DNA from 4 places in the Vibrio sp. BS-M-Sm-2 genome. Region 2 is predicted to be linked to each of the others. Evidence: predicted binding sites of a transcription regulator. Region 2 holds the regulator's gene; each other region holds the start of a gene.
The links. Region 2 encodes PurR, which represses purine synthesis genes. Its sites were predicted from a motif close to TNANGNAAACGTTTNCNTNA; they were not measured.
Positions count from the first base shown of each region.

Region 1: the regulator PurR is predicted to act here: its motif matches at 3,215-3,234, upstream of purE (5-(carboxyamino)imidazole ribonucleotide mutase).
Region 3: the regulator PurR is predicted to act here: its motif matches at 3,068-3,087, upstream of AB8613_RS12155 (NCS2 family permease).
Region 4: the regulator PurR is predicted to act here: its motif matches at 1,676-1,695, upstream of purL (phosphoribosylformylglycinamidine synthase).

Region 1 covers NZ_CP167894.1:1,946,135-1,950,990, reverse strand. Annotated here, with positions in the region: gene AB8613_RS08830 (gamma carbonic anhydrase family protein) at 1-426, shown strand, start outside; gene AB8613_RS08825 (DUF1488 domain-containing protein) at 423-692, opposite strand; gene aroE (shikimate dehydrogenase) at 709-1,539, opposite strand; gene hemF (oxygen-dependent coproporphyrinogen oxidase) at 1,615-2,532, opposite strand; gene AB8613_RS08810 (L-threonylcarbamoyladenylate synthase) at 2,552-3,109, opposite strand; gene purE (5-(carboxyamino)imidazole ribonucleotide mutase) at 3,305-3,790, shown strand; gene AB8613_RS08800 (5-(carboxyamino)imidazole ribonucleotide synthase) at 3,796-4,856, shown strand, end outside.
Region 2 covers NZ_CP167894.1:3,107,081-3,111,936, forward strand. Annotated here, with positions in the region: gene AB8613_RS14270 (DUF2007 domain-containing protein) at 1-40, opposite strand, end outside; gene AB8613_RS14275 (TVP38/TMEM64 family protein) at 87-767, opposite strand; gene AB8613_RS14280 (TfoX/Sxy family DNA transformation protein) at 901-1,491, opposite strand; cyclic di-GMP riboswitch class I at 1,619-1,704, opposite strand; gene purR (HTH-type transcriptional repressor PurR) at 1,875-2,879, opposite strand; gene torD (molecular chaperone TorD) at 3,196-3,843, opposite strand; gene torR (two-component system response regulator TorR) at 4,100-4,813, shown strand.
Region 3 covers NZ_CP167894.1:2,636,437-2,641,292, forward strand. Annotated here, with positions in the region: gene AB8613_RS12145 (DUF3332 family protein) at 1-432, shown strand, start outside; gene AB8613_RS12150 (aminoacyl-histidine dipeptidase) at 569-2,041, opposite strand; gene AB8613_RS12155 (NCS2 family permease) at 3,108-4,397, shown strand; gene tet(34) (oxytetracycline resistance phosphoribosyltransferase domain-containing protein Tet(34)) at 4,482-4,856, shown strand, end outside.
Region 4 covers NZ_CP167894.1:1,128,956-1,133,811, reverse strand. Annotated here, with positions in the region: gene mltF (membrane-bound lytic murein transglycosylase MltF) at 1-1,541, opposite strand, end outside; gene purL (phosphoribosylformylglycinamidine synthase) at 1,870-4,856, shown strand, end outside.

The DNA.
Region 1 (4,856 bases), 1.2 Mb from region 2:
TTGGTTGCTGCTCGAGGAGATGTAAACCACATCCATATTGGAAAGAGAACGAATATTCAAGACGGAAGCGTTTTGCACGTCACCCATAAGAATGCAGAAAACCCTGAGGGTTATCCTCTACTAATAGGTAATGATGTCACTATCGGACATAAAGTAATGCTGCATGGTTGCACCATTGAAGATCGTGTACTTGTTGGTATGGGAGCTATCGTGCTTGATGGTGTAATTATTAAAGAAGAAGTGATGATTGGTGCTGGTAGCTTGGTGCCGCCTAATAAGGTACTGGAAAGCGGTTATCTCTATGTAGGAAGCCCAGTAAAACAAGCACGCCCATTAAATGATAAAGAGCGTGCCTTTTTACAGAAGTCAGCTGACAACTATGTTCAGAATAAAAACGACTATCTAGACTCTGTGTTGCCAGTCTAAAACACTTTGATCTGAATCCGATTAGAGGAGTCATACTCCTCTTCTTCTATTAACTCTTCCGCTAACTCTTCAATATCGAAACGTAACCCTGAAAAGATAACTAAAGCTTGATCGCCTTCTTTTATATATCTACCTGCCAATCGTGATAATTCTTCAATAGACATGACACATTCGATCAATGCACCCGACTGTTGTGCTGGGAAGGTGATTGTTCGGCTCTCTTCATCCCAATCTTGGATATCAGGAAATAGAATTGATTGATTCATTTTTATAAATACCCCATTACATCTCTAGGTTTTTACGTAATTCTCTTAAAATCTGTTTTGTTCCCGGACGAAGGCCACGCCAAAGCATAAAGCTCTCTGCTGCCTGTCCCACTAGCATCCCCAAACCATCATAAACAGCATGAACACCACTATCTAATGCCCATTGATTGAATCCCGTGGTTCCCGATCCGTAAACCATGTCATAAACGGCGCTATTAGAGTTGAAAATAACCTCAGACACTTCAGGAAGCTGCCCGCTTAGACCAGATGAGGTAGAGTTAATAATGACATCAAAGCCTTCATTAACATCACTTAGCCCCATCCCCTTGATGTTGCCATGCGACGAAAACATCTCAGCCAGAAGTTCAGCCTTGGAGCTAGTTCGATTAGCTACCACCAGTTGTAGTGGCTTTTGGTCGAGAAGAGGTTGAATCACTCCTCTTGCAGCACCACCAGCGCCAAGAAGAAGAACACGTGCTCCTTTTAGTGTGACTTGATGTTGAAGCAGGTCTTGAACTAAACCCTCACCATCGGTGTTATCACCAATAATCTCTCCGTCATCTAACTTCTTAAGGGTATTTACGGCACCAGCTAGTTCAGCCCTCTCAGTTAGGCGATTGGCAAACTGATAGGCATCTTCTTTAAAAGGCGCTGTGACATTACATCCTCGACCACCTTCACTGAAAAAGGCTTTGGCAGCAGTGATAAATTCACCATGCTCTGGCTGTAATGCTGTATAGGTAAGTTGTTGGCTGGTTTGGCGAGCAAATAATGTGTGAATGAATGGCGATTTGCTTTGCCCAATAGGGTTACCGAAAACGGCATAACGATCTACTTGCTGTGTCATATCCTTACCTAACAGAAATAAAAAAGGGTCATCTATATAGATGACCCTATCACTATCCCTATAAGGAAGAAAGAACTACCAAACTCGAGGTTTTAGGTAGTCGCTATAAAGCAGAGCTTCTGGTGAGCCCGCTTGTGGTTCATAGCGATATTCCCAACGAGCCAACGGTGGCATAGACATCAATATTGATTCTGTACGCCCGCCACTTTGCAGGCCAAATAGGGTGCCACGGTCATACACTAAGTTAAATTCAACATAGCGACCACGACGATAAAGTTGGAAGTCACGCTCGCGCTCACCGTAAGACGTCTCTTTGCGTCGTTCTACAATCGGTAGATATGCGACTGCAAAGCCTTCACCGACCGCCTGCATATAAGCAAAGCTCTTTTCAAAGCCCCACTCGTTTAAGTCATCAAAGAACAAGCCACCAACACCACGCGTTTCATCGCGGTGAGGTAGATAGAAGTACTTATCGCACCACTCTTTGTGCTCTTGATACACGTTATCACCAAATGGCGCACACAGATCTTTAGCAGTTTGATGCCAAGACTGGCAATCTTCATCGAAAGGATAGAATGGCGTTAAATCGAAACCACCACCGAACCACCAGATAGGGTCTTCGCCTTCTTTTTCGGCAATAAAGAATCGAACGTTAGCATGAGAGGTTGGGATATAAGGGTTTTTAGGGTGGATAACTAACGATACGCCCATTGCCTCAAACTTACGCCCGGCTAATTCAGGGCGATGAGCAGTAGCTGAGGCAGGCATTGCATTACCCGCTACGTGAGAGAAGTTAACCCCACCTTGCTCAAATACCGTACCGTTGGTCATAACACGAGTTCGACCACCGCCACCAAGGCGATCGCCAGGTTCGCGTTCCCATGCATCTTCTTTAAATAGTGCGCTACCATCAGCTTGTTCAAGCTGTTGGCAAATCGAATCTTGTAGGCTCAGTAAAAACTGTTTTACTGCTTCTTTATCAATTGCTGACATCTTTCTTCCTCTGCAGGGTTTAACCCTGTCTTAATATTTTCGACGTTTTTGCATCTCTAATTTCGCTTGGCTTGTCACGACCACCCGTTTGACCTTCTAAAATAGCCACCAAATGTTGACCCAGTTGCTGTTGAACTTCTTCAGTCGTCATACAAGGCGGTTCACCTGTCAGGTTAGCACTGGTCGAGGTTAACGGCTTACCGAATTCATTACACATTCTTTGAACTAAAGGGTGATCCGTCACTCGTACTGCAATGGAATCAAATTGGCCGCTGACCCAGTCAGTCACTTTGCTGCTGGTTGGCATGATCCAAGTAACAGGGCCAGGCCACGTTGCTTTTACGGTCGCTAACTGCGCTTCCGTCAACTGGCTTTCATCAATATAAGGCAACAACTGCTCATAACTAGCAGCAATTAGGATCAACCCTTTCTCCATCGGTCGCTGTTTTAAATCGAGCAACTTCTTGATGGCTTGTGGATTATCGGGATCACAACCGACCCCAAAAACGCCTTCGGTAGGGTAAGCAATGACTTCACCTTGCTGTAATGCCTGCAATGTATGTTGAAAGTTATCCACGGGTTACCTCGTTAATTCAGTTATCAAACTCGCTAAGTGTACAAATTATCATTCACTGTGACTAAAGCTATTTGTTTATAAAATGTATCAATTAACAACTTAGACTGACGCAAACGTTTTCCTTAAGCAATTTTACCCGTATAATGCGCGCAAAATATCTAATCACTAATTAAATCGTACCTGAAGGAGTTTGAGATGACTGTCGGTATTATCATGGGTTCTAAATCTGATTGGCCAACAATGAAGCTAGCTGCAGAAATGTTGGATCAGTTTGGCGTGGCGTACGAAACAAAAGTGGTTTCTGCTCACCGCACACCTCAGTTGCTTGCAGACTACGCAACCAGTGCGAAAGAGCGCGGTATTAAAGTGATTATTGCGGGTGCTGGCGGCGCTGCACACCTACCAGGCATGGCGGCTGCTTTCACAAGCGTCCCTGTACTTGGTGTTCCTGTTCAGTCTAAAGCACTGAAAGGCATGGACTCGCTACTTTCTATCGTACAGATGCCAAAAGGTATCGCGGTAGGTACTCTGGCTATCGGTGAAGCTGGTGCTGCTAACGCTGGCATCCTAGCCGCTCAAATCATTGGTACACACAATGAAGAAGTGATGGCGAAAGTAGAAGCGTTCCGCTCTGAGCAAACAGAAACTGTTCTGGCTAATCCAAACCCTGCAGAGGACTAATTCCCATGCATGTTCTTGTGTTAGGCGCGGGCCAACTTGCTCGCATGATGTCCCTAGCTGGGGCACCGCTGAATATTGAAATTTCTGCTTTTGATGTTGGCAGCAAAAATATTGTTCACCCATTAACGCAAGCGATTCTAGGCAACGGCTTAGAAAATGCGATTGAGCGTGCGGACGTCATTACTGCAGAGTTCGAACACATCCCTCACGATGTACTTGAGGTATGTGAGCGCAGCGGTAAGTTCTTACCGACAACAGAAGCAATCAAAGCTGGCGGTGACCGTCGTCTTGAAAAAGCCCTGTTAGACGAAGCAAACGTGAAAAACGCTAAGTACTACGAGATTAACTCTCGCGAAGACTTTGACGCTGCGATCGCTCACGTTGGCTTACCAATGGTATTGAAGAGCACACTTGGCGGCTACGATGGCAAAGGTCAATGGCGCTTAAAGACATTAGACAATGTTGACGCGACTTGGGCAGAAATGGCTGAGTGCATCGCCGCAACAGACAACCAAGCAATTGTGGCTGAAGAGTTCGTTCCGTTTGATCGCGAAGTATCACTGGTGGGTGCTCGTGGCGCCAATGGTGAGATTCAAGTGTACCCACTGGCTGAAAATGTTCACACCGATGGCGTGTTGAGCTTATCGACAGCGATTGATGACATTGAACTGCAAGAGCAAGCTAAAGCCATGTTCACTGCCATTGCTGAGCGTTTAGATTACGTTGGCGTGCTAGCACTTGAGTTCTTTGATGTTAAAGGTTCACTGCTGGTTAACGAGATTGCACCACGTGTTCATAACTCTGGCCACTGGACACAGCAAGGCGCAGAGACTTGTCAGTTTGAGAACCATCTACGTGCCGTGTGTGGTATGCCACTAGGCAACACCAAACTGATTCGCCCGACTGCAATGATCAACATCCTTGGTGAAGATACCCTACCTGAAGCAATTCTTGCTCAAAGTGGTTGCCATGTTCATTGGTATGGTAAAGAGAAGCGTGCAGGTCGTAAGATGGGCCACATTAACGTGAGCGCTGACTACAACGCAGAGCTGCAAAGAGCGTTATG
Region 2 (4,856 bases):
TGTGGGCTTCTGTCGGATTCGATGCACTGAAGATCTTCATTGAAATAGAACCTTATCTGGCTATATGCGTTATTTAGCTATATACGTTATTCAGCCACTGGTGTTGAGCGAAACTTCCCCATCAACCACTTAGCAATAATTGGGAATATACCCAGTAATGCAAATGACAATAGTACTGAAGGCGACACGATGCCCGAAAGTGAATCAATTTCTGCGAGTTGAGTACCTGCATTCAAGAAAACAGCAGTACCCGGCAACATCCCGATTTGACTCGTAATGTAGTAACGACTCACCGACATAGGAGTTAGACCCATCAACAGGTTGATAAGGAAGAATGGGAATACAGGAATTAGACGCAGAGAAAACAAGTAAAATGCGCCGTCTTTTTCAACGCCCTTGTTAATTGTCGCTAACTTGTCACCAAACTTGGTTTGAATCCAGTCACGTAACAGATAGCGGCTACTTAGAAAAGCGAGGGTAGCACCAATTGCACTTGCGAAAGATACCAGCAGTAAACTATTCCAGAAGCCAAATAGAGCAGCTCCAAGCAGGGTAACAACAGCGGCGCCAGGAATTGAGAAAGCAGTGATCATTACATACGCAACAAAATAGATAGCGGCGGCGGCAATAAAGTTGCTGTCAATGTAGTCATTTAAAACGGCTTGTTGGGCCTTGGCATTTTCAAGCGTGAGGTATTGGCCAAAATTGACGCCTAACAAGACGATGATTACTACCAATATAATACCCAATATCATTTTCTTACTCATTGATACTTCCTCTAAATTTTCAATGCATACCGATAGTATAGATAGACAGGCAAAGCTTAGATTAACTTTCAGTAGATATAAAAAAAGCCGCAAAAATGCGGCTTAGTTATGTAGATAGTTTGCACTGACAATGCTAATTGACGCGATTGATAAGCTCTTCACGACGCTGCTGCGGTATAACTGACCAATGTGTACCATTGATCGCACCTTCTAGCGCCCAAAGTAGTTCAATACTGACAGAAGACGCATGCGATTCCTTGATGGCGTTAAATGCGTTTACAGAGCCTGATTCATATAAACGTTCTACGGAATCGATCCCTGCTTTTTTCAACATGCGTTCAGTAGCGAGTCGAAGGTTAGGCAGATCTTTGAGTCGAGTAGGCTTAGCAGAAGACTGCTCGGCTTTTTCTTCTTTAGCAAAACCTAGAGACGTGGTTGCAAGCTGCAAGATTTTTTCTTGGTCTTGCCACAGGCCTTCAGGTAAAGCGAAATATTTAGTAACGACAGGGAAACCACGTTTTTTGTAGACGTACGGTTGAAACCCTTGTTGTTCGAATTGTTTTGTTGTGCATTTTTCTGCTCGTATGTGCAGCTGGTCATTTACAACCAGAGCAAACATAGTGTCATCAGCAAAAAGACCGAAGCCACCAAACATTGAGCGTGATTTTATTTTTCCTAGGGGCTCAAATAACTTCATTGAGTCCTTTAGTATCGGTTTATCCATGTTATTTATCTCGGTGTATTTGAACTACGCCACCAAATAAGCAGGTCCGAGAGATTAGCAAAATGTTGCAATTAAATTGTCAATAAGCCGTAAATTACTAAATTATTAGTACTTACTGCATTTTGCCATCGGTAACCCCGCTACCATACCAACGAGTGGTTTAGGCCGGAAGCTTTGCGTCTCACTTTTTCAAGTGGTTTGCCCTGTGCGTGACTGATTGAATAGAATAAAGTTTTTGTTGAATGAGGCTCACAGTTGATATTTCAAAATGTGATGTTGCTTCAATTAATGATCTTTCCTTTGTGCATATGAGTTCATTATAGCTGTTGATAAAAAAAGCGCACCTAAAGGTGCGCTTGATGCAATTAAACTCGAGTTGTCAATTAATTTAACGTTTTAACTGTACTTCGCTCAACAATTTCAGGGTGCATTTCGAAGACGCGTTTTTCATGATCTTTATCTTTTATGCGCTCTAACAGAATTTCGAATGCATTCTTACCAACACGACGCTTAGGTTGGTGAACCGTAGTTAACGGTGGAGAGAAGTATTCAGCCAGTTCGATGTTGTCGTAACCAATCACGGAAATATCTTCAGGAATGCGAATTCCTTTCTCTTGCAGGCGGCTCATTAGGCCTAGTGCCATTGTGTCATTAAAACAGAATACTGCGGTTGGACGATCTTCCATCTCTACGATTTGCTCTGCAGCAAGAACAGCCGTATCACACTCGAAGTTACCTTCAATGATCATATCATCATCGGCAGTAATCTTTGCTTCATTGAGTGCACGCTTGTAACCAGCGATACGCTCAACACATGCTGCTTTGTCTAAGTGGCCACTTAAACAAGCAATCTTAGAGTGACCGCGTTCAATGAGGTATTTGGTTGCTAGATAGCCACCTTCTTCAGAGTTATCGATGATCTTATCAGCTTGAGAACTCTCTGGACCCCAGTCCATTATTACTTTAGGGATGTCAGCGTGACGGTCTAACATCTCTCTAAGTTCTTCAGTTAGGTCAGAACACATCACTAAGATGCCATCTACACGTTTCTCAGCAAGCATTCGAATGTAATCACGTTGCTTCTCATAGATACCGCCCGTATTACACAGGATCAAAGTGTAACCTTGACGGTAACAGTAGCTCTCAACACCATCGATAACTTCAGAGAAGAATAGGTTAGTTGATTGAGTAACTAGCATGCCGATAGTGCGTGTTGTATTGCACTTCAAACTACGAGCAACTGCACTTGGCGCATAGTTAAGTTCATCTACTGCTTTGTTTACTTTTTCTTGAGTCGCTTCAGCAACAAAGCGAGTTTTGTTGATTACGTGAGAAACGGTTGTTGTTGATACGCCGGCTAAGCGAGCGACATCTTTGATAGTGGCCATGGTTTTATCCTATTAGAAGCTACTTTCCCAAAGTACGGAATGAAGTAGCCGTTAAGCTACCTAACTAAGAGCTTAAATTTGTAGGGCTCTTTGGGTACTAAAGTGCTAAAAAACAAAAAACCGCTATTGAGCGGCTTGTCTTAACACCGAAATGCTCTGAACTTTAATAAGCATAGCATTTCGTGAATGTTTCATATTTTATCGTTTGCGGTCACAATTTTAGACTGACTAGAAATTACTCGCAATAAAATTCACCCAGAAATCCGGGTGAATTGTCACATTCTGCTGAATTTGTTTACCAAATCATCCAATAAACTTATTCACCAGCGAGGTATTGAGTGTCTAATGTGCAGAATGCCAGTAGCAGAGCTGAGACTGAAGCGTAGAAACCGAATTCGTCAACGTCATGACATTTTACGTTGAACCTTGGCACCCAAGTAAGCAGTTGTTGTTCGATAAACTGCTGTTGAACGGCGAACGATTTTTCGAGTTCTTCTTCAAGATCCGTTTCATTAGAACGGATGATCAAGTTACCAAGAAAATCGAGTTCGATAGCGATGTGGTCTGCTGGCTCTTTTAAGTCTTGGTTCACGACTAAGTTGTGCTTGGCCATGATCTCTTCCATATCTCTTGCAGGCTTATCATTTAAAAGGCCAGTTTCGCCGATATACATGGAAGCGTAAGGAAGAGCGCCGTGTTTGTCTGTCTTTAAGAAAAGATCGCAAAAGTCTGCAGACAGTTCTAGTTGGGCATCTTCACGTGTTTGGAGACGGTTCAGTGCATCGACTAAGCGATCAATCGCAGGCTTTAGTGTTTCATTTTCGCCTAAACCAGTTAGGAAAGAACGAATCTCAACAGAGTGGTAGTGATCGAGTTCTTCTTGGGTGAGCTCTTTGGCGAATAAGCTTGATAGCCACCAGTATATTTCGGCTCTTTGCTCGTTGAATGCTTTCGTTTCTTTCATTTGATTAATCCTAATATCGTCTTTCGTAATACCTAGGGTACGAAGGCTGAATAACAAGGTTATTTGCGAAACGCAAAGTTACTCGTTAGTAGTAATGCCTATATTGAATTGCGATGGAAGATAAATAGCAAGGTTTAAGATTGTCTTGTATCAAAAAAAATCCATGTTTCTGGCTTTTATCTCGTGTACTACTAGAATTGTTACGAGTTATGAATAGAATAGTCACTGAAACTATTAAATAAGAAAAGTGGTGTAGATGAGCTATCACGTATTAGTCGTAGAAGATGATGTGGTAACCCGCAGTAAACTGGTTGGATACTTCCAGAACGAAGGTTACACAGTTAGCGAAGCCGAAAGCGGCGCTCAAATGAGAGGCGTGTTAGAAGAAAACAACGTTGACCTCATTATGCTGGACATCAACTTACCAGGCGAAGATGGATTGATGCTAACTCGCGAATTACGCAGTCAATCAGACATTGGAATTATTTTAGTTACTGGACGCACGGATAGCATCGACAAAATTGTAGGCCTTGAAATGGGCGCTGACGATTATGTTACTAAACCCTTCGAACTTCGCGAGTTATTGGTTCGAGTTAAAAACCTACTTTGGCGTATTTCTGCCGCTCGTAAAACGGCAGCAGGTGCGGCTGAAGAACCAGAAGATGAATCAGTGGTTCGTTTTGGTGAGTGGACATTTGATATCCCTCGTCGTGCGTTAAGCAAAAACGGTGAACCGGTTAAACTGACGAAAGCTGAATACGAATTATTGGTTGCACTGTCTTCTTACCCAAATCAGGTGTTAAGCCGTGAGCGTATTCTCAATATGATTAGCCACCGTGTGGATGCGCCTAATGACCGTACCATCGACGTACTAATCCGTCGTATGCGTGCAAAAATGGAGTTCGATCCTAAGAACCCACAAATTTTTGTGACGGTTCACGGTGAAGGTTACATGTTTGCTGGTGACTAATTCCCGTTGAGTGTATTAGGATATTTGAATGTTAAAAAGCCGA
Region 3 (4,856 bases), 470 kb from region 2:
AAAGCTGTTGATAACCGTTACGCTCGTGGTGGTTTGAACATGCTACTTGCACCTGCATACGGTCTAACGGTTGCGGCTGATTACCTAGTATTCAACTCACTAGAGTTCTGGACAGGTAGCAACCCACTAACAGGCGCTCCACACATCTTTGATACTAAGACTGATACGTACCTTGATATCAACCACCAACTTGATCCGTCTCTAACGGAAGCACCTGTTGGTCCTATCACAAGTGCTGATGTGATCGAGAAAGGTCAAATGCAGCAGATTGATGAAAACACGATCCAAATGGACATTACTTACCAGTCTGGTGAGCGTGCGACGCTAATCGGTGTTCGCGATGGCGAGGTGGTGACGTACTTCATCGATGGCGAAGTGGTTGCACAAACTTCAATTGATGAGCTAGAAAGCTACGCGGCTTCACGCGTTTAATTGCTTCTTTAGTTACAAATAGTCGATGACAAAAATTAGATACAAAAACAGGTACTCATTGAGTACCTGTTTTATTTTGTGTCGATGGATAGTGTTTACCGCGAAATCCTATCTATCGAAAACATAATGGCTCGAACTATGCTTTTTCTGGGATTGCTTCTAATAGCGCAACCATTTGGTTCCAGAATAGTTCAACCGTATCAATCTTCACTTTCTCGTCTGGAGAGTGAGGGAACTTGATAGTAGGGCCGAAAGAAACCATGTCCATGTTCGGGTAAGGTTCTTTGAATAGACCACACTCAAGACCAGCATGGATAACCATGATGTTTGGCTTGTGACCGTAGATACCTTCGTACATGTCGCGGAAGATGTGCATGATTTCTGAATCTGCGTCTGGCTTCCAACCTGGGTAAGCGCCAGAGAATTCGATGTTCGCGCCTGCTAGCTCAGCAACAGAGTTCAGCATGCTTTCCACTTGGCTACGGCCAGAATCGATAAGAGAGCGGATCAGGCAAAGCACTGTGATTGAGTTTTCTTCAGTTGTGATAACCCCCACGTTTAGAGATGTTTCAACAACGCCTTCGATCTCATCACTCATGCGGATCACACCGTTTGGTGCCGCGTTAAGTGCTGCGATGAAGCGAGCTTGGTCTGCTGACGCAAATGCGCCCATTTCTACAGAAGCTTCTTCATTGAAAGTCACGATGCTGTCTTCTACTTTACCTAGCTCTGTTGAAAGCAGCTCAGTGTAGTAGTTGTATAGTGAAGCCAGTTTTTCTTGGTTTGCTGCAGGAACAGCAACCGTTACGAAGCCTTCACGAGGAATCGCGTTACGCAGGCTACCGCCTTTGAATTCGACGATGCGTAGGTCTAGCTCTTTTGCGTGACCCGCTAGGAAACGAGCAAGCAGTTTGTTCGCGTTTGCACGACCTGTGTGGATGTCACAACCAGAGTGACCGCCTTTTAGGCCTTTTAGCGTTAGCTTACGTGTTACGAAGTCAGCTGGAATCGCGTTACGTGCAATTTCAAATGTCATTGCGCCGTCGATACCGCCAGCACAACCCATGTACACTTCACCTTCTTGCTCTGAATCGGTGTTAAGAAGGATATCGCCTTCTAACCAACCTGCTTCAAGACCGAAAGCACCAGTCATGCCTGCTTCTTCATCTACTGTTAGTAGAACTTCGATAGGGCCATGCTGGATTTCGTTTGAAGCAAGAACCGCTAGGCAAGAAGCCATGCCCATGCCGTTATCAGCGCCAAGCGTTGTACCTTTAGCTGTAACCCACTCACCATCAATGTATGGTTGGATTGGATCTTTAGCGAAGTCATGAACTGTGTCTTCGTTCTTTTGTGGAACCATATCGATGTGAGCTTGTAGCACCACACCTTTTTTGTTTTCCATACCCGCCGTTGCAGGCTTTTTGATGAATACGTTGCCCGTTGGGTCACGACGTACATCTAGGCCTTGTTCTGTTGCCCAAGCAATAATGTATTGAGCAAGCTCTTCTTCATGCTTAGAAGGGTGTGGGATTGAGCAAATCTTATCGAAGAACTGCCAAATAGGGGCAGGGGATAATTTACTGATCTCAGAATGGAATTCAGACACGGATGACTCCTTTTTTATTTGATAACCATATATTTAGGATTTCTATAGGTAAAAACTTAGAACAAAAATCTAAAATATGGGTCTGTTTTGATGGCAACAGCATACCACTAGAGCGTTTTGACGAGTAGCGCTTCTAAACCTGAAATGCCTCAAATTTTGAACGCCATCTTGTTCATTTGATCTTGAATAAGTGTATTGATGCTTATAAATGGTGCAAGCAAACGTTTGTTTAAGTCTTTTTTTGTAATTTAATTACGAAATTGAGTTTGCAAAATAACCATAATTGGTAAAAAGTGTGACCTATAGCAAAAAATACTTGTAATCTTTTTTCTTTGAGGTATATTAATAACCAACTTCTGAAGTGAAGAGTAAATGCTCAAAGGATGAGTCCGTTTTATCGCCTCCAAGGAACCGAGAAATCAAATTCGTTTTTTATTGATTTATTAAGGTGATAGTTATGAAAGGTTTACCATCTGCAATGTTCTGGCTTAACAGCTCTGTTTACACTAGCAACTTTGCATACCCTACAAGCTTCGGTTACTAATACCGTAAGCATGTAACTCGAACAGTTTTGTTCACCCCTATATATTGGAATTCTTTTACAGCCCTTTTGGTTGACAGATTCTACCGCCACTCAGTTTTGAGTGGCGTTTTTTTTGCCTGCTACTTTTCCAAACCGCTTTATCTTGTCACTTTCCCTACATTTCTGTGTGGTTGTTTTTTTAAACGCCAAAATATCAATTTGCGCCTTATTACTGATCCTGTTGAAAAATACACAACTCTTGTGGGTTTGAATTCAGAATTTAATGGCTAGACTCTCTATCAAAATAACCGATGGTCGAAAAAGTAACCAAGATTTTTCATTGTGACTATTGCTCTTAATTGTCTGTTTATTATGGTTATTTCTTGGGAAATACTTCGCTTTTAATCGCTTTGTTTCATACGGAATTCTGATAAATATCGATTAGAGCCTTAATTCTATCTGGAATTTGTTATTTGATAACTTTATAATCCACAGCCAATCGATTACGCAACCGTTTACTTTTTACCCTTATAGGATTCGATAATGTTCGAAAAGCTATTCAAACTCAGTGAAAACGGCACCAATGTGCGCACTGAAATCATCGCAGGTCTAACAACCTTCCTAACAATGGCTTACATCATTTTTGTAAACCCAATGATTCTAGCTGATGCTGGTATGGACCATGGCGCTGTATTTGTAGCAACCTGTTTAGCGGCTGCTATCGGCTGTTTCATCATGGGCTTTGTTGCTAACTACCCAATCGCTCAAGCACCAGGTATGGGTTTGAACGCATTCTTTACCTACGCAGTGGTTATGGGTATGGGTTATACGTGGCAAGTTGCTCTGGCAGCGGTTTTCGTATCAGGCGTAATCTTCATTTTCTTAAGTATCTTTAAGATCCGTGAATGGATTATCAACTCGATTCCTATGTCTCTGCGTGTTGGTATCTCTGCGGGTATCGGTCTTTTCCTAGCGTTTATTGCACTGAGCAATGCTGGCATCGTGGTTTCTAACCCAGCAACTAAAGTCTCTCTGGGCGACATTACCGCGATTGCTCCTATTCTAGGTGCACTTGGTTTCTTCTTAACGATTGCTCTTGTTCACCGTGGCGTGAAAGGCGCAGTAATGATTGCGATTCTAGCTATCACAGCTCTTGGTATTGTTATTGGTGACGTTCAATACGGCGGCATCATGTCTACACCACCAAGCCTTGCACCTACATTCATGCAGCTTGATTTCTCTGCGGTATTTGAAATCGGTATGATTTCAGTGGTATTCGCATTCTTGTTCGTCGATTTATTCGATACAGCAGGTACTTTGGTGGGTGTTGCAACAAAAGCAAACCTAATCAAAGAAGACGGCAAACTTCCTCGTCTAAACAAAGCACTGCTTGCTGACTCTACAGCAACGTCTATTGGTGCATTGCTAGGTACATCAAACACAACTTCTTACGTTGAGAGTGTTGCGGGTGTCGCTGAGGGCGGTCGTACCGGTCTAACTGCGGTTGTTGTTGGTATCTTATTCCTACTGGCTCTTTTCTTCTCGCCACTTGCAGGTATGATTCCGGCTTACGCAACATCAGGTGCACTTTTCTATGTAGCAATTCTGATGATGTCTGGCCTAGTTGGCATTGATTGGCGTGATCTTACGGAAGCAGCACCAGTCGTGGTAACATGTCTGCTTATGCCGCTGACGTACTCTATCGCTGAGGGTATCTCACTAGGTTTCATCGCTTACGCTGCAATTAAGCTGCTAAGTGGTAAAGGTCGCGACGTTTCACCTGCTGTGTGGGTAATGTCGGTTATCTTTATTCTTAAATACATTTTCGCTTAATCGTCTAGATTTCTGCTTAATCGCTGAAGAGGCTATGTTTGAGATAGCCTCTAATAACATGACAAAATTATTAGGTTTTATACTATGAGCAACAAATTCGTTATCACTTGGGACAACATGCAGACTTACTGCCGTCAACTAGCCGAAAAGCAAATGCCAGCAGAGCAGTGGAAAGGCATCTGGGCAGTAAGCCGTGGTGGTTTGGTTCCTGGTGCAATCTTGGCTCGTGAGCTAGGTATTCGTCACGTAGATACGATTTGTATTTCTAGCTACGACCACGATCACCAACGTGATATGACAGTAGTTAAAGCACCTGAAGGTGACGGCGAAGGCTTCCTAATCGTTGAAGACCTTGTTGATAGTGGTGACACTGCACGCAAACTTCGCGAGATGTACCCTAAAGCGAAACTGATCGCTGTATGTGCAAAGCCATCTGGTGCTGATTTGCTAGACGAGTAC
Region 4 (4,856 bases), 1.6 Mb from region 2:
GTCGATTGAGCTGCGCTGATACTTGATTCAGCACCTGAGGTTTCTAAAGGTGGGATCACCACCAAACCTTCAAGGCTTGCTTCTTGTTCTTTATTACGCTGATTTACATGGCCAATAATGCTCTGGTAATAGCGGCGAATGTTCTCAACGTAATTCCTTGCTTCATCACCACGCGCATAGCCGTATCGAGTTTGGCTGTAGTACTTCTTCTGTCTCAACAGAGGAAGTCGATCTTTTACATCACCCCAAGCGTCAGGGTTGCCGCCTTGTGCTTTGGTTAAGCGGCGAGCATCCATCATGTGACCGTAACCTACGTTATATGACGCGAGGGCAAACCAGATCTTTTCATGTTGAGTAATAGAGTCTGGAACTCGGTTAACGATACGGCGCAGGTACTCGACACCGCCTTGTACTGACTGTTTCGGGTCAAGACGATTGGTAACACCTACGCTCTTCGCGGTTGGCAGCGTCAACATCATCATGCCTCGAACACCAGTAGGAGAACGCGCGACTGGGTTCCAGTGTGACTCTTGGTATGCCAAAGCAGCAATCAAGCGCCAATCAAATTCTTGCGAGTATTGCTGAAATAGTGGTGACCATTTAGGTAGCTTGCTATCCAATGCGCGGATAAAGGCACGAGTATCAACGTAGTCAAAGGTACCAATGTGGCCGATGTATTTCTCTTCCAATGAAGCCAGTTCACCAGACTGTTTAAGGTTACCGAAGAACTCAATCAGCAATGCATACAGACTCTCATCTTCTGAACGCTCTAAGTACCAAGAGATAGGTTGGTCTTCTGTTAGTTCAAAAGCCAAAGCTACATCAGGGTATAAACGCTGCGCCAACGAGAGCTCAATGGAGTCTGCAACGGTAAACAGTCGCTCTCCGGTTGATACTTCTTTTAGCAGGTCATTGATGTCCGCATTACCGACCGCATCGTAGATAAAGTCATCGTGTATGTTCTGAAGCTGTTTTAGTGTTGGTTCAAAGTGTGAGTCTTTCACCACAACTAAAGATGGCGTCAGTGTTTCATTTGATGCCGTTTCTTCTGATTCAGATTGTTCTTTTACAAATTCGGCCTGACGCTCGTTCTCAAACTTGATCAGTTGATCGAGGTTTCTTGGTCGCCATTGACCTTTCTTGTACACGACTTGTTGGCTTACATAGTAATAAGCAGGTGCGGCGCGATAAGCGCGTGTCAGGTTGTTATTTTGCGTTAAGCCAGTCGCGATAAGATCGATCTCACCTTTCTGCAGTGCAGGGAACAAGCCAGACAAACGGTAAGCGGGTTTAACCTCAAGCTTTACACCAAGCTCTTGCGCAAACTCACGAGCTAATTCGTAATCTAAGCCGGCAGGGCCATCAGGACCGATGTAATAAGAGAGTTGGTTATTTAGGGTGCCGACACGAAGAACGCCACGATCTCGTATCTGCTCAAGGACACTTTTAGGTTCAGATTCAATCTGACATCCAGCCAACCCAACTAGGGCGATGGTGAGCAGAAGGAACTTAGACGAAAAGATGAGCGTAAATTTAGGCATCAAAATGAAATCTCGAAAAGTGGAAGCCCCTTTATACCAAACCCCGCAAGGCTGGCAAAGCAGGTTTAATTAAACAGTTGTAAAAGTGGTGATAAATGCAGCAAAAGTACCATTTACGGAGAAAGATAAAAAAATCACGCAAACGGTTGCTTTTGGTGTTACGTCACAAAAAGAAATGCTTTATAATGCGCTCGCATTGAAGAGGTGGAATCGGCATAGGTTTGGCAACCTTCGGGAATAGCTTCGAAGAAAACAGTTAGGTTGCTCCTATAACCCACTGAATTTATTCCAATACTACCTTAATCAACTGCATAAGAGACGTAAGCACATGAGAATTTTGCGTGGCTCCCCAGCTCTATCTGAGTTTCGTGTTAACAAGCTTTTAGAGCTTTGTCGTGAATTAAGCTTACCTGTAACAGGTATTTACGCTGAGTTTGCCCACTTTGCTGATCTAACGGCAGACCTAGATGAGTCTGAAGTTGAGAAGCTAGAAAAGCTACTGACTTACGGTCCAACGATTGAAGAGCATGAACCTGAAGGTTTACTGCTGCTTGCAACGCCACGCCCGGGCACTATCTCGCCTTGGTCTTCAAAATCAACAGATATCGCACATAACTGTGGACTGGCTAAAGTGTCACGTCTAGAGCGCGGTACTGCTTTCTACATTGAAACCTCTGCTGAACTTTCTGAGCTTCAACTTGTTGAGCTGAAAGCAATCCTGCACGACCGTATGATGGAAGTCGTTTTCACTGACTTCGAATCAGCGGCGGCGCTTTTCACTGTTGCTGAGCCTGCTCCTTATGCGGAAGTTGACCTATTAGCTGGCGGACGTAAAGCGCTTGAAAAAGCAAACGTTACCCTAGGTCTTGCTCTTGCAGAAGATGAGATTGATTACCTTCTTGAAAGCTTCACTGAGAAGCTAGGTCGTAACCCGACTGACATCGAGCTAATGATGTTTGCACAAGCGAACTCAGAGCACTGTCGTCACAAGATCTTTAACGCTGACTGGACTATCGACGGCGTTAAGCAAGAAAAATCACTGTTTAAAATGATCAAAAATACGTTTGAAGTTACTCCTGATAACGTACTTTCTGCATATAAAGATAACGCAGCAGTTATGACTGGCTCTGAAGTCGGTCGTTTCTTCCCAGATCCAGAAACTCGTCAGTACAACTACCACCAAGAGAAAACACACATCTTGATGAAAGTTGAAACGCACAACCACCCAACGGCAATCTCTCCATGGCCGGGCGCATCTACAGGTTCAGGCGGTGAAATCCGTGATGAAGGCGCAACAGGTATTGGTGGTAAACCAAAAGCTGGTCTGGTGGCGTTCTCTGTATCTAACCTTAAGATCCCGAACTTCGTTCAACCTTGGGAAACTGACTTTGGCAAGCCAAGCCGTATCGTTACTGCTTTGGATATCATGCTTGAAGGTCCTCTTGGTGGCGCGGCATTCAACAACGAATTTGGTCGTCCAAACCTACTAGGTTACTTCCGTACTTACGAAGAGAAAGTAAACTCTCACGCAGGTGAAGAAGTACGCGGTTACCACAAGCCGATCATGCTAGCTGGTGGCCTAGGTAACATCCGTGATGAGCACGTTCAGAAGAAAGAGATCCCAGTAGGTGCAAGCCTAATTGTTCTGGGTGGCCCTGCAATGAACATCGGCCTTGGTGGCGGTGCGGCATCTTCAATGGACTCTGGTTCTTCTTCTGAAGATCTTGATTTCGCTTCTGTTCAACGTGAAAACCCAGAGATGGAACGTCGTTGTCAGGAAGTGATCGACCGTTGTTGGCAGCTAGGTGATGCGAACCCAATCGCATTCATCCACGATGTGGGCGCGGGCGGTATCTCAAATGCACTTCCTGAGCTAGTAGACGATGGCGAGCGTGGCGGTATCTTCAACCTACGTGACGTGCCAAACGATGAGCCGGGCATGAGCCCACTTGAGATCTGGTGTAACGAATCTCAAGAGCGTTACGTAATGGCGGTTGCTGACAAAGACATGGCAACGTTCGACGCTATTTGTAAGCGTGAGCGCGCACCTTACGCTGTGGTTGGTAAAGCAACAGAAGAACGTGATCTTAAACTAGAAGATTCACACTTCGACAACACGCCAATCGATATGCCGATGGACATCCTATTAGGTAAAACCCCTAAGATGCACCGTGACGCGAAAACGCTAAAAGCGAACAACCCAGCGATTGACCGCTCTGGTATCGAAATGAACGAAGCGGTTGACCGTGTTCTTCGCCTACCAACTGTCGCAGAGAAAACATTCCTAATCACGATCGGTGACCGCTCGGTAACAGGCCTTGTAGCTCGTGACCAAATGGTTGGCCCATGGCAGGTTCCTGTAGCTAACTGCGCAGTAACAGCAGCAAGTTACGACTCTTACCACGGTGAGGCGATGTCTCTTGGTGAGCGTACGCCAGTGGCACTTCTAGACTTTGGCGCGTCAGCTCGTCTAGCCGTTGGTGAAGCAATCACTAACATCGCAGCGACGAACATCGGCGATATCAAACACATTAAATTGTCGGCTAACTGGATGTCTCCAGCAGGTCACCCTGGTGAAGATGCAGGCCTTTACGAAGCGGTTAAAGCCGTAGGTGAAGAGCTATGTCCAGCACTGGGTCTAACTATCCCTGTGGGTAAAGACTCAATGTCGATGAAGACTAAGTGGGAAGAGAACGGCGAGCAGAAAGAAGTAACTTCTCCGCTATCTCTTGTTATTACTGCGTTTGCACGTGTTGAAGATGTTCGTAAGACGATTACGCCTCAGCTTCGCACTGACAAAGGTGCTTCAAGCTTAGTACTTATCGACCTAGGTAACGGCAAAAACCGTCTAGGTGCGACAGCACTTGCACAGGTTTACAAGCAGCTTGGTGATAAGCCAGCTGACGTAGACAACGCAGCACAGCTAAAAGGTTTCTACGAAGGCGTTCAAGCTCTAGTTGCGAACGACCAAGTTGTGGCTTACCACGATAAAGGCGATGGTGGTCTGTTCGTAACACTGGCTGAGATGGCGTTCGCAGGTCACTGTGGTGTTAATGCTGATATTGCAGCGCTTTTATCTGCATCAGAGAATAGCGAAGACACGCTAGCAGCACTATTCAACGAAGAGCTAGGTGCGGTAATCCAAGTTCGCAACGACGACCTAGACGCAGTACTTTCTACGCTTGCAGCCAATGGCCTAGAAGCATGCTCACATGTTATTGGTTCGGTTCAAGATTCTGATGAGTTGGTGATTAAGTCTGGTGCAGACGTTGTGGTTCAACGTAACCGTACTGAACTGCGTACTATCTGGGCTGA